DNA from 4 places in the Edwardsiella sp. EA181011 genome. Region 3 is predicted to be linked to each of the others. Evidence: predicted binding sites of a transcription regulator. Region 3 holds the regulator's gene; each other region holds the start of a gene.
What was found. Region 3 encodes LexA, which represses DNA repair genes until DNA is damaged. Its sites were predicted from a motif close to TNCTGTATGTACATACAGNA; they were not measured.
Positions count from the first base shown of each region.

Region 1: a site for LexA is predicted at 898-917, ahead of uvrB (excinuclease ABC subunit UvrB). Genes of this name have one in related genera too.
Region 2: a site for LexA is predicted at 1,041-1,060, ahead of QY76_RS11085 (YebG family protein). Genes of this name have one in related genera too.
Region 4: a site for LexA is predicted at 1,895-1,914, ahead of uvrA (excinuclease ABC subunit UvrA). Genes of this name have one in related genera too.

Region 1 covers NZ_CP011364.1:1,754,805-1,759,197, reverse strand. Annotated here, with positions in the region: gene uvrB (excinuclease ABC subunit UvrB) at 1-809, opposite strand, end outside; gene bioD (dethiobiotin synthase) at 1,377-2,066, opposite strand; gene bioC (malonyl-ACP O-methyltransferase BioC) at 2,059-2,826, opposite strand; gene bioF (8-amino-7-oxononanoate synthase) at 2,810-3,961, opposite strand; gene bioB (biotin synthase BioB) at 3,964-4,393, opposite strand, start outside.
Region 2 covers NZ_CP011364.1:2,515,907-2,520,299, reverse strand. Annotated here, with positions in the region: gene yqfB (N(4)-acetylcytidine aminohydrolase) at 254-577, opposite strand; gene QY76_RS11085 (YebG family protein) at 700-1,020, opposite strand; gene cspC (cold shock-like protein CspC) at 1,185-1,394, opposite strand; partial or broken gene cfa (cyclopropane fatty acyl phospholipid synthase) at 1,893-3,046, opposite strand; gene purT (formate-dependent phosphoribosylglycinamide formyltransferase) at 3,478-4,393, shown strand, end outside.
Region 3 covers NZ_CP011364.1:357,119-361,511, reverse strand. Annotated here, with positions in the region: gene dpiB (sensor histidine kinase DpiB) at 1-1,115, shown strand, start outside; gene dpiA (two-component response regulator DpiA) at 1,108-1,794, shown strand; gene lexA (transcriptional repressor LexA) at 1,915-2,523, shown strand; gene dinF (MATE family efflux transporter DinF) at 2,677-4,008, shown strand; gene zur (zinc uptake transcriptional repressor Zur) at 4,027-4,393, opposite strand, start outside.
Region 4 covers NZ_CP011364.1:1,005,012-1,009,404, reverse strand. Annotated here, with positions in the region: gene QY76_RS04615 (sigma-54-dependent Fis family transcriptional regulator) at 1-703, shown strand, start outside; gene QY76_RS04610 (hypothetical protein) at 741-1,070, opposite strand; gene QY76_RS04605 (single-stranded DNA-binding protein) at 1,199-1,759, opposite strand; gene uvrA (excinuclease ABC subunit UvrA) at 1,987-4,393, shown strand, end outside.

The DNA.
Region 1 (4,393 bases), 1.4 Mb from region 3:
CGCGTCGCCAGCTCGGCGCGGATCTCCTCCATCGCCTGCAGGATGCGTTCGCGCGGAGTCACATAGTGGGTCTTCGGGTAGACGGTAAAGCGCGGCACCGTGCGCAGCAGCTGTCCGGTGAGGGGATCGAACAGCGACAGGCGTTCCACCTCGTCATCAAACAGCTCCACCCGCAGCGCCTCGTCGTCGGCCTCCGCCGGGAAGATGTCGATCACCTCGCCGCGCACCCGAAAGCTCCCGCGCGCAAACGCCTGATCGTTACGGGCATACTGCAGCTCGGAGAGGCGGCGCAGAATGCTGCGCTGATCGATCAGCATCCCCTGAGTCAGGTGCAGCATCATTTTCAGGTACAGATCGGGATCGCCCAGGCCGTAAATCGCGGAAACCGAGGCGACCACCACCACGTCGCGCCGCTCCAGCAGCGCCTTAGTGGCCGACAGCCGCATCTGTTCAATGTGCTCGTTGACCGACGCGTCCTTTTCGATAAAGGTATCCGAGCTGGGCACATAGGCTTCCGGCTGGTAGTAGTCGTAGTAGGAGACAAAGTACTCCACCGCATTCTCCGGGAAGAACTGCTTCATCTCGCCGTACAGCTGGGCGGCCAGCGTCTTGTTGGGCGCCATCACCATGGTCGGCCGGTTGAGATCGGCGATCACGTTGGCGATGGTAAACGTCTTGCCCGAGCCGGTCACCCCCAGCAGGGTCTGATGCGCCAGCCCATCCCCGAGCCCCTCCTCCAGACGGCGGATAGCCTCTGGCTGATCGCCGGAGGGCTGAAAGGCGGAATGCAGTTTGAAGGCTTTGCTCATGACTCACTACCCCATTACGCGGCGGCGATGCGCCGGCAGAAGAAAACCGCACCGCGCGGCGCCGGATTATTGTGTGAACCGGCTATATTACTGGATATTTACCCAGCTTAAAATACCCGCACACGGGCGACGCCCGCCACGTTCACATCCATTTCACAATTTTCACTGCAGAGTGACATTTATCCCCATTTCATCCCCCGCCGGGTCATCCTGTCAACGATGCGCTTGTCAAGGGGGGCTCCCCGCGGCACGGCAAAATCTAGACACGCCTTGATTTTAATTAATTCATTGATAATTAAATAAATTAACATAAGGACGATAATCCGAGCGGGTTAAGGGAAAACCGCGCTGGCTCTGGCTTCCCCCCAGTTTTCTAAACCTAATGCACAAGGTTATCCACAGGAATAGTGGATAAGTTGCCGCACCCCGCTCGGCAGCGGCACCGCCGCTGGGGCAAAATTTTTTTCCCGCGCCGTCGCGGCCACATTATTAAACTATTTTTCAAATCTTAATTTAAAAAACAATCTGTAATTATGATAATTGGATGGGATAAATCCGCCGACGCCGTCACGGGAGGAGGCAGGCCAGATCCAGATAGGCCGCCCGGGCGCGGCTCTCCTCGCCGGGGCGAAAGGGGATCTCGCCCAGACAGGGTGCCGGCAGCAGCGCATGGAGCGCCGTCAGGTATTCCGCGTGGCGCGCTCCCGGCGGCTGTACCTGATTAGCCACCCAGCCCGCCAGCCTCACACCGGCGCCGGCGATGGCGCGCGCGCTCAGCAGGGCATGGTTAATGCAGCCCAGCTTAACCCCCACCACCAGGATCACCGGCAGCCGCTCCGCGGCCACCCAGCGATCGAAGCTATACGCCAGGCTCAGGGGGGTGAGCCAGCCGCCGGCCCCCTCCACCACCACCCACTGCGCCTGACGCTGCAGGTCGTGCAGCCCGGCGCTGAGGCGTCGCGGATCGATGGGGATCCCCTGCTCGGCGCTGACAATGTGCGGCGAGGTCGGCTCGGCGAAGGCATAAGGATTCACCTGCTCATAGCGCAGGGGCAGGCTGGAGGCTGCCTGCAGCGCCAGCGCATCGCCGTTATACAGTCGTCCCTCGCACGGCGTACTGCCGGAAGCCACCGGTTTATAGCCCGCGCAGCGCAGCCCGCGGCGCGCCGCCGCCTGCAGCAGCGCGGCGCTGACCACGGTTTTTCCCACGTCGGTATCGGTGCCGGTCACAAACCAGCTCTGTACATCGCTATTCACGGCTCAGCTCTCCGATGACCAATTGATAACTCAGCGTCACGCCCTGCGCGTCGCGCGGATAGGCCTGCGCCAGACGGGCCAGGCGCTGTCGCCCGCTCAGCCCCGCCTGCCGTCCGTCGTGAAGATGGGTCGCGCCAATCCCCTTCAGAGAGCGCATCAGCGCCAGGACATCGGGAAAATGACAGCGCTCCAGGCTCGGCGTCAGACGGCAGCGATAGGGCGCACAGGCGGCGGCGATCTGCGCGGCGGAGAGGAAGCGGTTCACGTGCCGACGCCCGTCGACCTGCCGCCAGGCGCGATCCAGCTCGCCCAGCGATCCATCGGCCAGGGTGGCGAACAGCACCCGCCCGCCGGGGCGGGTCACCCGCATCAGCTCGGCCAGCGCCTGCGGCAGCGAGGCGCACCACTGGATAGCCAGGTTGCAGAAGCAGAGATCCATCGACGCCGCCGCCAGCGGCAGGCGCTCCATATCCGCCAGCAGGTAGTGCTGCGCACTCTGCCGGCGCCGCGCCTGCGCCAGCATCCCCGGCGCCAGATCCAACGCCGTCACCCGATACGCCAGCGCCGTCAGGCGACGGCTGAAATAGCCGGTGCCGCAGCCCACGTCCAAGGCATCCCGCCCGCCGTCGACGGGCAGGCGCGCCAGCAGCCGCTCGCCGCTCAGGCGCTGAAACGCGGCCGCATCGTCATAGCTGGGTGCGGCGCGGCTAAAGGCATCGGCCACGGCGGGCTTATTGACGGCGTCACGGAGCAACATCATGCAGCGCCTCCAGTAGCCGGTCGAGATCTTGCGGCTGATGCGCCGCGCTCAGAGTAATGCGCAGGCGCGCGCTGCCCGGCGGCACGGTGGGCGGACGCATGGCGCAGACCCACAGGCCGCGCTGGCGCAGGCGCTGCGCCAGCGTCAGCGCCGCCTGATTATCCCCAACGATCAGCGGCTGAATGGCGCTGTCGGACGCCGCCAGGCGCAGCTCGCCGCCCGCCAGCGCCCGGCGCAGCCGCGCCACATGCTGCGCCAGCCGCGCCCGCGGCGCATCGGCGGCGCGCACCACCTGCAGCGCGGCCTGCAGCGCGCAGGCCTGCGCCGGCGGCATGCTGGTGCTGTAGATCAGATGGCGGGCAAACTGCAGTAGGTATTCCGCCGTCGCCTCGTCGCACAGCAGCGCCGCACCGCCGATGCCAAAGGCCTTGCCAAAGGTGACGAGCAGCAGATCGGGGCGCACCCCCTGTGCATCGCAGCTGCCGCGCCCCTCACGCCCGCAGACCCCGATGCCGTGGGCGTCGTCGACCATCAGCCAGGCGCCGTGGCGATCGCACTGCGCCCGCAGTGCGCTCAGCGGCGCGCTGTCGCCGTCCATGCTGAAGACCCCCTCGGTCACCACCAGCGTCTCCCCCTCGCAGGGGGCCGCCAGCAGGGCCGCCAGCGCGTCGGGCTGATTATGCGGAAAGCGGCGCAGCGACGACGGCGCCAGCATCGCCGCCTCCATCAGCGAGGCGTGGCTCAGCCGATCCGCCAGCACCCGATCCTGACGCTGCATCAGCGCCAGGATCAGCGCCTGATTGGCGGCGAAGCCGGAGATAAACAGCAGCGCGCGCGGGTAGCCGAGCCACTCCGCCAGCGCATGCTCCAGCGCCGCGTGGGCCGTGGTTTGCCCGGTCACGTGCGCCGAGCCGCCGGAGCCGCTGCCGTAGCGCGCCAGCCCCTGCTGCCAGGCGGCGATCGGCGCCGGATGCTGGCTGAGCCCCAGGTAATCATTGGATGAAAAATTAATATAGCGCCGTCCCTCAACGACGATCTCTCGCCCGCCGGGCGCCTCGCGCACCGTTCGGCGACGATAGGCATCGGCGGCGCGGCGCGCCGCCAGCGCCTGACTAAACCGCTCAGACCAGCCCATCGTCAGCGCGCCGCGTTATAAAAAAGGTCGCCATCCGCGTACAGCACCTGCTCCGCCAGCTGCTGCTGCTGCTGGTTATCGCCATAGGCCACCTGCGTTTGCCGGGGATTCAACCCCAGCTTGCGGAACAGCTGCAGATCGCAATCCTCTGCGGGGTTCGGCGTCGTCAGCAGGCGGCAGCCGTAAAAGAGGGAGTTGGCCCCGGCCATAAAGCACATCGCCTGGGTCTGCTCGCTCATCTGCTCGCGCCCGGCGGAGAGGCGGACATAGGCCGTGGGCATCATGATGCGCGCCGCCGCGATGGTACGGATAAAGTCGAAGGGATCGACGTCCGGGTTTTCCGCCAGCGGCGTGCCCGCCACCTTCACCAGCATGTTGATCGGCACGCTTTCCGGCGGCGTCGGCAGATTAGCCAGCTCCACCAGCAGGGCC
Region 2 (4,393 bases), 1.8 Mb from region 3:
AAATTAATGGACGCCGCGTCCCCCCATACCTACCGCCAATAGCATCGGCGATAACGCGGCCCCGTGCGTAGAATCATCCATTGATGGCCCCACGGGTAATATATTGCGCATATAACCACAAAGAGCGGTCGCCGAAGAATAAACCAGGGCACCAAGGCGAGTCGCCGTGGAAATAACGGCGGCGGCGCGTCATCAGAGCGCGTATCGCCGACGGCGGCAGCGCTGCCTGCGGAAAAGCGTCTGCACCCGGGCCTCAGCCCGCCAGCGCGCGCACCAGTGAAAAGGCGATGACATAAAGCCGATCGACTTGCGGATAGATCTCTCCGATCACGCCACGCAGCGCATCCAGCGTCATATTCTCCTGAGCGGCATGCTGCGCGTTCAGCTGCGCCAGCGTCACCGGCGTCACGTCAATCACCTCAATCTCACAAAAGGGGATCCCATCCTCGTAGCGCCCTACCGTAAGCCGCTGTCCCGGCTGAAAATGTGACTCGCTGTCATCACGGATGGTAATCGTCTTACGGCCAGCGAGAATATCCGCCTGAAAGCGGCGATAAAAAGTGATATCGGGTGTCATCTGTCGCTCCTCTGCGGCGATCAACGGGAAAGAGCGGCATGATATCCTGCGCGCCCCCCGCTGCCAACACTGCCAGCATCGGCATGCGCTCCCGTCGAGGGCTCGCCGACGACGACGGTACGCTAGGCAGCCTGCGCCCTTTCGGCCGCGCGTGCCTCCCCGTCGGCCGCTGCGCTAGCCGGCGCCGACGATGACGCATCCACCAGCGATGCCACGCTAGCCCCGCGCAGCAGGCGTCCCAGGCTCTCTTTCTGTTCAGCCAGGTAAAAGCTCAGTGCTTCACGCTGCCCCTCCTCCAGCGTCAGCGGCGCCTGCGCCAGCCACTCGCTCAGGCTATCCGCCAAATCCAGCATCCTGTCATAGGCATCCGCCTCTTTCTTACTGGTAAAGGTCATTTTTTCCACCCCATCGCGCACCACAACATATTGAATATTTACGGCCATCTTACCCACTCTCACCTTGATACTGTTTTTATATACAGTAAATGATCCGAGGGGCTATCTGCAAGCCTCCAGCGCAGCAATGGCTGCCGTTCGGTTGATTTCGCAGCCAAAAACAGAAAAACCCGCCGATGGCGGGTTTTATCAACCGTGGTGAAGCGGTTTACTTACAGCGCAACCACGTCGGCTGCGGCCGGGCCACGCTGGGAGTCCTGGATAGAGAACTCAACCTGCTGACCTTCTGCCAGGGTCTTGAACCCCTCGCTCTGGATGGCAGAAAAATGGACGAAGACATCTTTGGAGCCATCAGCTGGCGTGATGAAACCAAATCCCTTGCTTTCGTTGAACCATTTGACCTGACCGGTTTTCTTGCTCATTACGCTTTCCTTCACTTTGAAAAACTGCCCTAAGGCATACTTGACTCTATTAATCAGGTCGTCGCCATGCTAAAGAAATCATCAATCCAGATATTTCCTCAGCGCAGACAACGCCCCGTTTTAAGGCGCCATTATTAATGACATACTTCACTTCAAGGTGCAAATGATTAGCCGTTATTTTTAATCATGGCGCAAAAAAGGCCGCACTGCGGATTATTATTACAGGATGTTGATAAAATGAAATTAAATATAAAATATTATAAATTTCATTGCATTATGATATACACGCAAATCTTTCAAACAGCAGAATATGGTTTTTTAACGCAATTTACGAAATGGCAATCACATTTATCAACGTTACTCGGCGCATAAAAACATCTCCCCTTGCCTCACCTTCCCCTCGCCCCGCGTATATTGTCAGACATAATCAGCAGGCGACGCTGGCATTAATCCGGCGCCGCCTGTTTTCTGTTCTGCGCCCCCGCGCAGGTGCTGAGATTAACGCGGTACGCGCATCCCCCCTCAATTCCCTGCGGGCTTAACAGGACCTGCCACAGCTGAATGTTGCGGGCGCGGAATGCCCCGGCACAGGCCGTAAGGTAATAGCAGAACATGCGGTAAAAACGCTCGCTGTAGCTATCGCTGATCTCGGGCCAGCACGTCTGGAAACGCTGGAGCCACGCCATCAGGGTGCGATCGTAGTCCGGCCCAAAACTGTGCCAGTCCTCCATGACAAACAGCCCTTCGCTGTGGTTGGCGATATGCGCCACCGACGGCAGACAGCCGTTAGGGAAGATATACTTATTGATCCAGGCATCCACGTTCAGGTCAGTCTGGTTAGAGCCGATGGTATGCAGCAGGAACAGGCCATCCGCCTTCAGATTACGCGCGGCCACCTCAAAGTAGGTGCGATAGTTTTTAGGGCCGACGTGCTCGAACATCCCCACCGATACAATGCGATCGTAGCGGTTGTTCAGATCGCGATAGTCCTGCAGCAGAATATTGACATCCAGCCCCTGACAGCGCGCCTGCGCCATCTTCTGCTGTTCGGCAGAAATCGTCACGCCGTCCACGGAGACGCCGTAGTTTTCCGCCGCATACTGCGCCAGCCCGCCCCAGCCGCAGCCGATATCCAACAGCCTCATGCCCGGCTGCAGCTGCAGCTTCTCACAGATCAGTTTCAGCTTATCCTGCTGGGCCTGCTCCAGCGTCTGCGCCGTTTTCCAATAGGCACAGGAGTACTGCATATGCGGGTCAAGCATCCGGCTAAACAGATCGTTCCCCAAATCGTAGTGCTCTTTCCCGACGATCCAGGCGCGTTTACGGCTCTGTAGATTAAAGATCCGCGCGGACGCGATGCGTACCATGTCAGCAACGTGCTTCGGGAGCTGGGTATCCAGACCGGCGGTCAGAATGCGCTGGAAGAAGATATCCAGCCGTTCGCACTCCCACCAGCCATCCATGTAGCTTTCGCCCAGTCCCAGGGATCCCTCTTGCAGTACACGGTGAAAAAACTGCGGGTTTTTTACCTGAATATCATAAGGCTGTGTGCCATTGATGGTAATCCCCGCCCGGCTCAGCATCTCTTCCGCGATACGATACCAGTTATCCTGTTTTAATCCGCTTTCTTCAATGCAGGTCGCACTACTCATTCCACATACCTTCCCGCTGCACCCGATGCACTCCTGCATTTGCGCAACGCTGTTGGAGTCTTAAGCGGCCGGCGTCCTTCCGACCAAATCAATTGATCATACAATATTATTTATAATACAAATCTTCAAGTTGCGGCGCCTCGCGCGCCGATGAGGAAAAAACAGTGCTAAATGTGCGCATCCGGCACCCCGCCTATTCCCCGTTTTTCCAGTATATCCCTGCCTCCGACGGCGAAAACGCTCTAATGAGACATAGCGCACAATTGTGTAAGGCAGCCCCGACAGATCATAGTCAACATAATGAAATACAAATGGTTATTTAAATATTTTCGCTTTGTTGCTCATTGTAATAAAATCTTTCCCGTTGCCACGCAAACGGTTTCGTATATACTGCCGACGATGATTTCCCCGAGTAAACAGGAACAGAATCCATGCAGCCAATCGGAACCGCCCTTCGTCCCCACGCAACCCGCGTCATGCTGCTAGGCGCCGGAGAGCTCGGCAAAGAGGTCGCTATTGAGAGCCAGCGTCTCGGTCTGGAAGTGATTGCCGTGGATCGCTATGCCGATGCGCCGGCCATGCAGGTCGCCCACCGTAGCCACGTCATGGATATGCGCGACGGCGACAGCCTGCGGGCGCTTATCGAACGCGAGCGCCCTGACTATATCGTGCCAGAAATAGAGGCCATCGCAACGCAAACGCTGCTGCAGCTGGAGAGCGACGGCCAGCGGGTCGTTCCCTGCGCCCGGGCGGTACAGCTTACGATGAACCGCGAGGGGATCCGCCGCCTGGCGGCCGAGACCCTGGCTCTGCCCACCTCCCCCTATCGCTTTGCCGGCAGCATCGAGGCGTTTCGCCAGGCGGTGGCAGAGATCGGCTATCCCTGCTTCGTCAAGCCCGTCATGAGCTCATCGGGCAAGGGGCAGAGCGTTGTGCGCTGCGACGACGACGTGGCACCTGCCTGGCAATACGCCCGCCAGGGTGCCCGCGGCGACGCCGACAGCGTCATCGTCGAGGGAGAGGTTCGCTTCGATTTCGAGATAACCCTGCTGACCGTACAGGCCAGCGACGGGATCCACTTTTGCGCGCCGATCGGGCACCGCCAGCAGGAGGGCGACTACCGCGAGTCCTGGCAGCCGCAAGCGATGAGCCCTACCGCGCTGGCGCGGGCGCAGGCGATCGCCGCCTCGGTCGTCCGAGCGCTGGGGGGATATGGTCTATTTGGGGTAGAGCTGTTTGTCTGCGGCGATGAGGTGATCTTCAGCGAGGTCTCCCCCCGCCCCCACGACACCGGGCTGGTCACGCTGGTCTCGCAGGATCTCTCTGAGTTTGCGCTGCATGTCCGCG
Region 3 (4,393 bases):
TGGACTTCCTGCTGCCCATGGCCGGGGTCTTCGTGTGCGTGCTGCTGCTGATGATGCTGCTCTCCTGGCTATTTGCCGCACATATCCGACGACAGATGATGGGGATGGAGCCGCGCCAGATAGCCCGGGTGGTGCGTCAGATGGAGGCCCTGTTCGGCGCCGTTTTTGAGGGACTGATTGCGGTCGATCCTGACGGACAGATCACGGCAATAAATCGTAATGCCCGCAAAATGCTGGGGCTAAGCGCGCCGGGTCGTCAGTGGCTGGGGCAGCCGATAAGCCAGGTGGTCTCACCGTCGGACTTTTTCACCGATCGCATCAATGAAGATCGGCGTGATGCCATTCTCACCTTTAACGGGCTGAGCGTTATAGCCAACCGGGCGACCATCCGCTCCGGCGACGGCGATACGCTGCTCGGCGCGATTATCAGCTTCCGTAGCAAGGATGATATCAATGCGCTTAACGCCCAGCTGACCCAGATCCGCCAATATGTTGACAGCCTGCGTACCGTACGCCATGAACACCTCAACTGGATGTCGACGCTCAGCGGGCTGCTACAGATGAAGGAGTACGATCGGGCGCTGGAGATGGTGCGCGGGGCATCGCAGGCGCAGCAGCAGCTGATCGACCGCCTGCGCGATGCGTTCAGTGACAAGGTGGTCGCCGGGCTGCTGTTTGGTAAAGTGCACCGGGCACGCGAGCTGGGGCTGACGCTGACCATCGTCGACGGCAGCCAGCTGCATGCGCTGCCGGCGGGGTTGGACAGCACGGAGTTTGCGGCGGTATTGGGCAATCTATTGGATAATGCCTTCGACGCCAGCCTGAAGAACCCGCAGGGGGGCGGCGGCGTTGAGGTCTATCTGTCGGATGAGGGCAGCGAGGTCATCATTGAAGTGGCCGATCAGGGCTGCGGTGTCCCGGATGCGCTGAAAGATAACATTTTTGAGCAGGGCGTGAGTACCAAGGCGGAAGATCCTGGGGAGCACGGCATTGGCCTGTACCTTATTGCCCGCTATGTCGGGCGTTGCGGAGGCACCATTACGCTGGAGGACAACCAGCCCTATGGCACTCTATTTTCTGTTTTTATCCCGAAGGTGAAGTGTGAACATGAATAAAATTAATATATTAATCGTCGAGGATGAAACGCCGCTGGCTGAGATGCACGCGGAGTTTATCCGCAATCATCCCTGCTGTGGTCAGCTGTGGTTGGCCGGCAATCTGGCTCAGGCCCGGGCGATGATTAAAAGTTTTCACCCGGATTTGGTGCTGTTGGATAACTATTTGCCGGACGGCGTCGGAGTACATCTGCTGCATGAACTGACCCAGCAGCGCTATCCGGGCGGCGTAGTGCTGACCACCGCCGCCAGCGATATGGACACCGTCTCAGAGGCGGTTCGCAGCGGCGCCTTTGACTACCTGATCAAACCCATCGCCTACGAGCGTCTGGGGCAGACGCTGGATCGCTATCAGCAGCGCAATAGCATGCTCAGCGGACATCAGAATGCCAGCCAGCGTCAGATAGACAGCATGTATAACGCCTATGCGCGCGGGGATAGCAAAGAGGATCTGCCGGTCGGCATTGATGCCCTGACGCTGGAGAAGGTGCAGGGGCTGTTTGTGGACGATACGGTACGCCATACCGCCGAAAGCGTGGCGCAGAGCCTGCTGCTGAGCCGTACGACGGCGCGGCGCTATCTGGAGTTCTGTGCGGCGCGTCAGCAGATCGTCGCCGAAATTGTCTATGGCAAGGTGGGGCGCCCGCAGCGTATTTACCGGGCGCAGGGGAAAAGCTGAGCACCGTCTGACCGCGACGGAAAGCACGCCGCGGCCGGTGTTTTGTGTATTTCACGGTTTTAAATTATCCGCTACCTGTATATACTCACAGCAAAACTGTATAAACGAACAGGGGGCGGAATGAAAGCACTTACGGCCAGGCAGCAGCAGGTCTACGATCTGATTCGCGATCATATCGAACAAACCGGCATGCCGCCGACGCGTGCCGAGATTGCCCAGCGCCTCGGTTTCCGTTCACCCAACGCCGCCGAGGAGCACCTGAAGGCGCTGCAGCGCAAGGGGGTGATCGAGATTGTCTCCGGTGCGTCGCGCGGTATCCGCCTGTTGATGGAAGATGAGACGGGGCTGCCGCTGATTGGCCAGGTGGCCGCCGGTGAGCCGCTGCTGGCGCAGCAGCATATCGAAGGGTTTTACCAGGTCGATCCATCGCTGTTTAAGCCCAGCGCCGACTTCCTGCTGCGGGTCAACGGCATGTCGATGCGCGATATCGGTATTCTGGACGGCGACCTGCTGGCGGTGCACAAGACCCAGGATGTCCGCAACGGTCAGGTAGTCGTTGCGCGCATTGAAGATGAAGTGACCGTTAAACGACTTAAAAAACAAGGGAATATGGTACAGCTTCTGCCAGAAAACAGCGACTTCCAGCCTATCGTGGTCGATCTGCGCGAGCAGAACTTCACCATCGAGGGGCTGGCCGTCGGCGTGATCCGCAACGGTGACTGGATCTAGGCTGTATCCCGCTCCGGGGCGTAGCGCCTCTGCGCCGCCAGGCCCGCGCGTTACCCCGGCCCCCACCCCGCGATCCTTCGGCTCGCGGGGTCTTTTTTTTGCGGCCTTCGTGCGCCGCACCGGCGCGATCCGACCAAACGAGGGAACGATGTGATGCGAGGCGTTTTCCAGGAAGACAAGGCGCTGTGGCGCCTGGCGCTGCCGATGATTCTGTCGAATGTTTCCGTTCCCTTGCTGGGCGTGGTCGACACGGCGGTGATCGGTCATTTGGACTCGCCGGTTTATCTGGGCGGCGTGGCGGTGGGCAGCATGGCCACCACCTTTTTGTTTATGCTGCTGCTGTTTTTGCGCATGAGTACCACCGGGCTGTGTGCCCAGGCGTTCGGCGCCGCCGATCGCCCGGCGCTGGCGCGGGCGTTGGTGCAGCCGCTGATCATGGCCCTGCTGGCCGGGGTGGGCATCATCCTGCTGCGCCAGCCGCTGAGCGCGCTGATGCTGCAGATCGTCGGCGCCGAGGCCGCGATACAGACGCAGGCGCAGCTGTTTATGCATATCCGCTGGCTGAGCGCGCCGGCGACCCTGACCAACCTGGTGATTCTGGGCTGGCTGCTGGGGGTGCAGTACGCTCGGGCGCCGGTGCTGCTGCTGATCGTCGGCAACGCGGTGAATATCGCGCTGGATCTGTGGCTGGTGGTGGGACTGGGCTGGAAGGTGGCCGGCGCCGCCTGGGCTACGGTGATCGCCGACTATGTCACGCTGCTGATGGGGGGGGCGCTGCTGCTGCATGTGATGCGTCTGCGCGGGCTGCGCCGGGCGCATTTCCGACACGCCTGGCGCGGTAACCTGCACCGCCTGTTGGCACTGAACCGCGATATCATGCTGCGCTCCCTGCTGCTGCAGCTGTGCTTTGCCTCGCTGACGGTGATCGGCGCGCGGCTGGGGGCCGACGTCGTGGCCGTCAATGCGGTGCTGATGAATCTGCTGACCTTTACCGCCTATGCGCTGGATGGCTTCGCCTATGCCGTCGAGGCTTACTCCGGCCAGGCCTTTGGCGCCCGCGATGGCTCGGCGCTGCGCCGGGTATGGCACGCCGCCTGCCGTCAGGCGGGGGCGGTAGCGCTGCTGTTTGCGCTGGCCTACGGCTTGTTTGGGCGCGCTATTGTCAATCTGTTGACCTCGTTGCCGCAGGTACAGACCCTGGCGCTCGACTATCTGCCTTGGCAGACCGTGCTGCCGCTGCTGGGGGTATGGTGCTACCTGTTGGACGGCATGTTTATCGGTGCGACGCGCGGGGCCGATATGCGTAACAGTATGGCGGTAGCGGCCCTGGGATACGGCATAACGCTGCTGAGCATACCGTGGCTGGGTAACCATGGTCTGTGGCTGGCGCTGGCGGTATTTTTGACGCTGCGCGGCCTGTCCCTGTGGCTGATCTGGCGCCGCCGCTGGCGCACGCAGCGCTGGTTCCCCGCAGGGGCGGCGTAGTCCGCCGCCGCGATGGCGCTAGCGGGCCGGCGTTTCGCCGCCGGGCGCCTGGGCGCAGGCGTGGCACAGGCCATGGGCCTCGATGACGCTGTGCTGCAGGGTAAAACCGGCCTGCTGCGCCAGCGTCTCCAGCTGCTGCTGCAGGAGGTCGGCCGAACGCTCATGAACCTGGCCGCAGCGGTGGCAGATAAACAGCGCGGAGGTGTGACACGGCTCATCGAGGTGGTGGCACATCACATAGCTGTTGGTCGATTCGACCTTGTGGATAAACCCCTGCTCCAGCAGGAAATCAAGCGCCCGATAGATGGTCGGGGGCTTGGCCTGGGGTTCGGATACCCGTAGTAAATCCAGCAGATCGTAGGCGCTGATGGCGCCCTGCTGAGCG
Region 4 (4,393 bases), 650 kb from region 3:
CCAGGCCGCCAACCACGGAACGCTGTTTCTGGACGAAATCGGCGACATGCCGCTGACCCTGCAGGCCAAACTGCTACGCGCCATCGAGTCGCGCGAGGTGCAGCCCATCGGCTCCAGCAGCCCCATCGCCGTCGATATCCGCATTATCTCCGCCACCAACCAGAACCTAGAGCAGTACATCGCCGACGGTAAGTTCCGCGAAGACCTCTACTATCGCCTGAATGTGATCCCGATGGCCCTGCCGCCGCTGCGCGAGCGGCAGGGCGACATTGAGCTGCTGATCCACTACTTCCTTAACCTGCACACCAAGCGCATCGGCCTGGTCTATCCCGGCATTTCGCCGGAGGTCATGATGCTGCTCAAGCGCTACCGCTGGCCGGGCAACGTGCGCGAGCTGAGTAACCTGATGGAGTACCTGATCAACGTCGTGCCCAGCGGCGAGGTGATCGACACCGCGCTGCTGCCGCCCAACCTGATCAATGGGCAGGTTACCCTGAACTATCGGGAGGATAACAGCGCCTATCAGAGTAGCGTAGCCTGCGGCGACGACCACGGCAGCACGGCGCTGGAGGAGATGGAAAAGCAGATGATCCGCGAGGCGCTAGCGCGCTACAGCAATAAGAAGCAGGCAGCGGAGGAGCTGGGTATCGGTATTGCCACCCTCTACCGCAAGATAAAGAAGTATGAGCTAACGGCCGGTTGATGCGCCGCGCGGCCCGTTTACCCGGGCCGCCCGCTGCTTAGCCGTGCACCCAGAACAGACCGGCGACAAACAGGCAAAACAACAGCGGCAGCGCCAGCACCAGCAACTCCACCATTCGCTGCAGCGGACGCAGCGTCTCCTGCGGGGTTCGCGCCAGCGCGACCGCGCCGACCAGCAGCGCCAGCAGCGAGAGCGCGCCGGCGAAGGCGGCATCGGCCAGCAGCACCGTCATCTTCCAGCCGTTGTAGGCCTGCGGCGAGATCGCCGCCTGATGCTGCCCGGTCTCCAGCCACTGCCACAGCAGCAGTACCCAGGGCATCAGCCAGGCGCCGCTGCCGACCATCCAGGAAAGCCGTCGTAATACCATATGTTCTCCCTCATCCCATGTCGCCCGTCTCTTATGGAACGGTTATGCCGGGTGGTGTCCGCTCTCTGGCGGAAAAATAGTAAAAAGCCCCGCGCTGCGGGGCTTTAAAGGGGAATACCCGCGCGCTATCAGAACGGGATATCGTCGTCAAAGTCCATCGGCGGTTCGCTGCTCTGCGGCGCTGCCGGCTGAGCCGGCTGGGCCGGCGCGGAATAGCCGCCCTGCTGTGACTGCTGACGCGGTGCCGCCTGGCCGCCGCTGAACGCGGCGCCCTGCGGCTGCTGCGGCTGACCCCAGCCGCCCTGCTGCCCCTGGTTGCCCATCGGCGCACCGCCGCCCTGGCGACCGCCCAGCATCTGCATGGAGCCGCTGATATCGACCACGACTTCCGTGGTGTAGCGATCCTGGCCGCTCTGATCCTGCCACTTACGGGTACGCAGCTGACCTTCGATGTACACCTGAGAGCCTTTGCGCAGGTACTCACCAGCGATCTCCGCCAGCTTGCCGTACAGCGCAACACGGTGCCATTCGGTGCGCTCTTTCTGCTCACCGGTCTGCTTGTCACGCCAGCTGTCAGAAGTTGCCAGCGTCAAATTGGCAACGGCGCCGCCGTTCGGCATATAGCGGACCTCCGGGTCCTGACCCAGATTCCCGATAAGAATCACTTTATTTACGCCTCTGCTGGCCATGTCGACTCTCCTGATGAAGTAAATTTATTCAGTCTAAACCGTAAATTCTAACACGCCAGCGACGCTTGAGCACTCATCATCGTTTTGTGCAGGCGTTCGAGATCCGGTTTAAGGCGCACCACTTCGGTTATTGAATACTGGATATCCATTCAGTTTCGGATATGTCATAATCAATGATCCAGCGTGTGCACGGTGAGATCGGTAACTGTTAATCCGGGAAGTAGGTAATGGATAAAATAGAAATACGCGGTGCTCGCACCCATAATCTCAAGAATATCAATCTGATTATCCCCCGCGACAAACTGGTGGTCATCACCGGTCTGTCCGGATCCGGCAAATCCTCTCTGGCGTTCGATACCCTGTATGCCGAAGGGCAGCGGCGCTACGTCGAATCCCTTTCTGCCTACGCCCGCCAGTTCCTGTCGCTGATGGAAAAGCCGGACGTCGACCATATCGAGGGGCTCTCTCCGGCCATCTCCATCGAGCAGAAATCCACCTCCCACAACCCGAGATCCACCGTGGGAACCATCACTGAAATTCATGACTACCTGCGCCTGCTGTTCGCCCGCGTCGGTGAGCCGCGCTGTCCGCAGCACGGCATGCCGCTGGCGGCGCAGACCGTCAGCCAGATGGTGGACAACGTTCTGGCCCAGCCGGAGGGGAAACGTCTGATGCTGCTGGCCCCGATCATCAAGGATCGCAAGGGGGAGCACAGCAAGACGCTGGAAAACCTGGCGGCGCAGGGCTACATCCGCGCCCGAATCGACGGCGAGGTGTGCGATCTCTCCGATCCGCCGAAGCTGGAGCTGCAGAAAAAACACAGCATCGACGTGGTCGTCGATCGCTTCCGAGTGAAGGCCGACATGGCCCAGCGCCTGGCGGAATCGTTTGAAACCACCCTGGAACTCTCCGGCGGCAGCGCGGTGGTCGCCGATATGGACGATCCCCAGGCGGAAGAGATGCTATTTTCCGCCAACTTCGCCTGCCCGCTGTGCGGTTACAGCATGCGGGAGCTGGAGCCACGGCTGTTCTCCTTCAATAACCCGGCGGGCGCCTGCCCCACCTGCGACGGCCTCGGGGTACAGCAATATTTCGATCCGGAGCGGGTGGTACAAAACGGCGAACTGTCGCTGGCGGGCGGCGCCATTCGCGGCTGGGATCGCCGCAACTTCTACTATTTCCAGATGCTGCGCTCGCTGGCCGACCATTATCATTTTGATATTGAGGCGCCCTTCGACTCCCTGGATGAAACGGTACGCCACGTGGTGCTGTACGGCTCCGGCAAAGACGAGATCGAATTCAAGTACATTAACGATCGCGGCGATACCACCGTACGCCGTCACCCCTTCGAGGGGGTGCTGCACAACATGGAGCGTCGCTACAAAGAGACTGAGTCCAGCGCGGTGCGCGAGGAGCTGGCCAAATTCATCAGCAACCGTCCCTGCGCCACCTGCGGCGGGACGCGTCTGCGTGAAGAGGCGCGCAACGTCTTCATTGAAGACACCACGCTGCCGCAGATAGCCGACCTCAGCATCGGCGCTGCGCTGCGCTTCTTTCACGGACTGGCGCTAGAGGGACAGCGCGCCAAAATCGCCGAGAAGGTGCTGAAAGAGATCGGCGAGCGCCTGCAGTTTTTGGTCAACGTCGGCCTGAACTACCTGAGCCTGTCCCGCTCCGCCGAGACCCTGTCCGGCGGCGAAGCGCAGCGCATTCGTCTAGCCAGCCAGATCGGCGCCGGGCTGGTCGGGGTGATGTACGTGCTCGATGAACCCTCCATCGGTCTGCATCAGCGCGATAACGAACGCCTGCTCGATACGCTGATGCATCTGCGCAACCTGGGCAACACGGTGATCGTGGTCGAACACGACGAGGACGCCATCCGCGCCGCCGACCACGTTATCGATATCGGCCCGGGCGCCGGGGTGCACGGCGGCAAGATCGTCGCCCAGGGCAACGTGGAGCAGATCATGGCGACGCCAGCCTCCCTGACCGGCCAATATCTGAGTGGACAACGTAAGATCGCCATCCCCAGCGAGCGGATCGCCGCCGATCCGACGCGGGTGCTCAAGCTGAGCGGCGCACGCGGCAATAACCTGAAAGAGGTGACCTTGACCCTGCCGGTCGGGCTGTTCACCTGCATCACCGGCGTTTCCGGCTCCGGCAAGTCCACCCTGATCAACGATACGCTGTTCCCCATCGCCCAGCGCCAGCTAAACGGCGCTACGCTGGGCGAACCGGCCCCCTACCGCAGCATCGAGGGGCTGGAGCATTTCGATAAGGTGATCGACATCGATCAGAGCCCCATCGGGCGAACCCCGCGCTCTAATCCGGCGACCTACACCGGCATCTTTACCCCGATCCGCGAGCTATTTTCCGGGGTGCCGGAGTCGCGGGCGCGCGGCTATACCCCGGGACGCTTCAGCTTTAACGTGCGCGGCGGGCGCTGTGAGGCCTGTCAGGGCGATGGGGTCATCAAGGTGGAGATGCACTTCCTGCCGGACATCTATGTGCCGTGCGACCAGTGCAAGGGCAAGCGCTACAACCGTGAAACGCTGGAGATCAAGTACAAGGGCAAAAGCATCCACGAGGTGCTGGAGATGACCATTGAGGAGGCGCGCAGCTTTTTTGACGCCG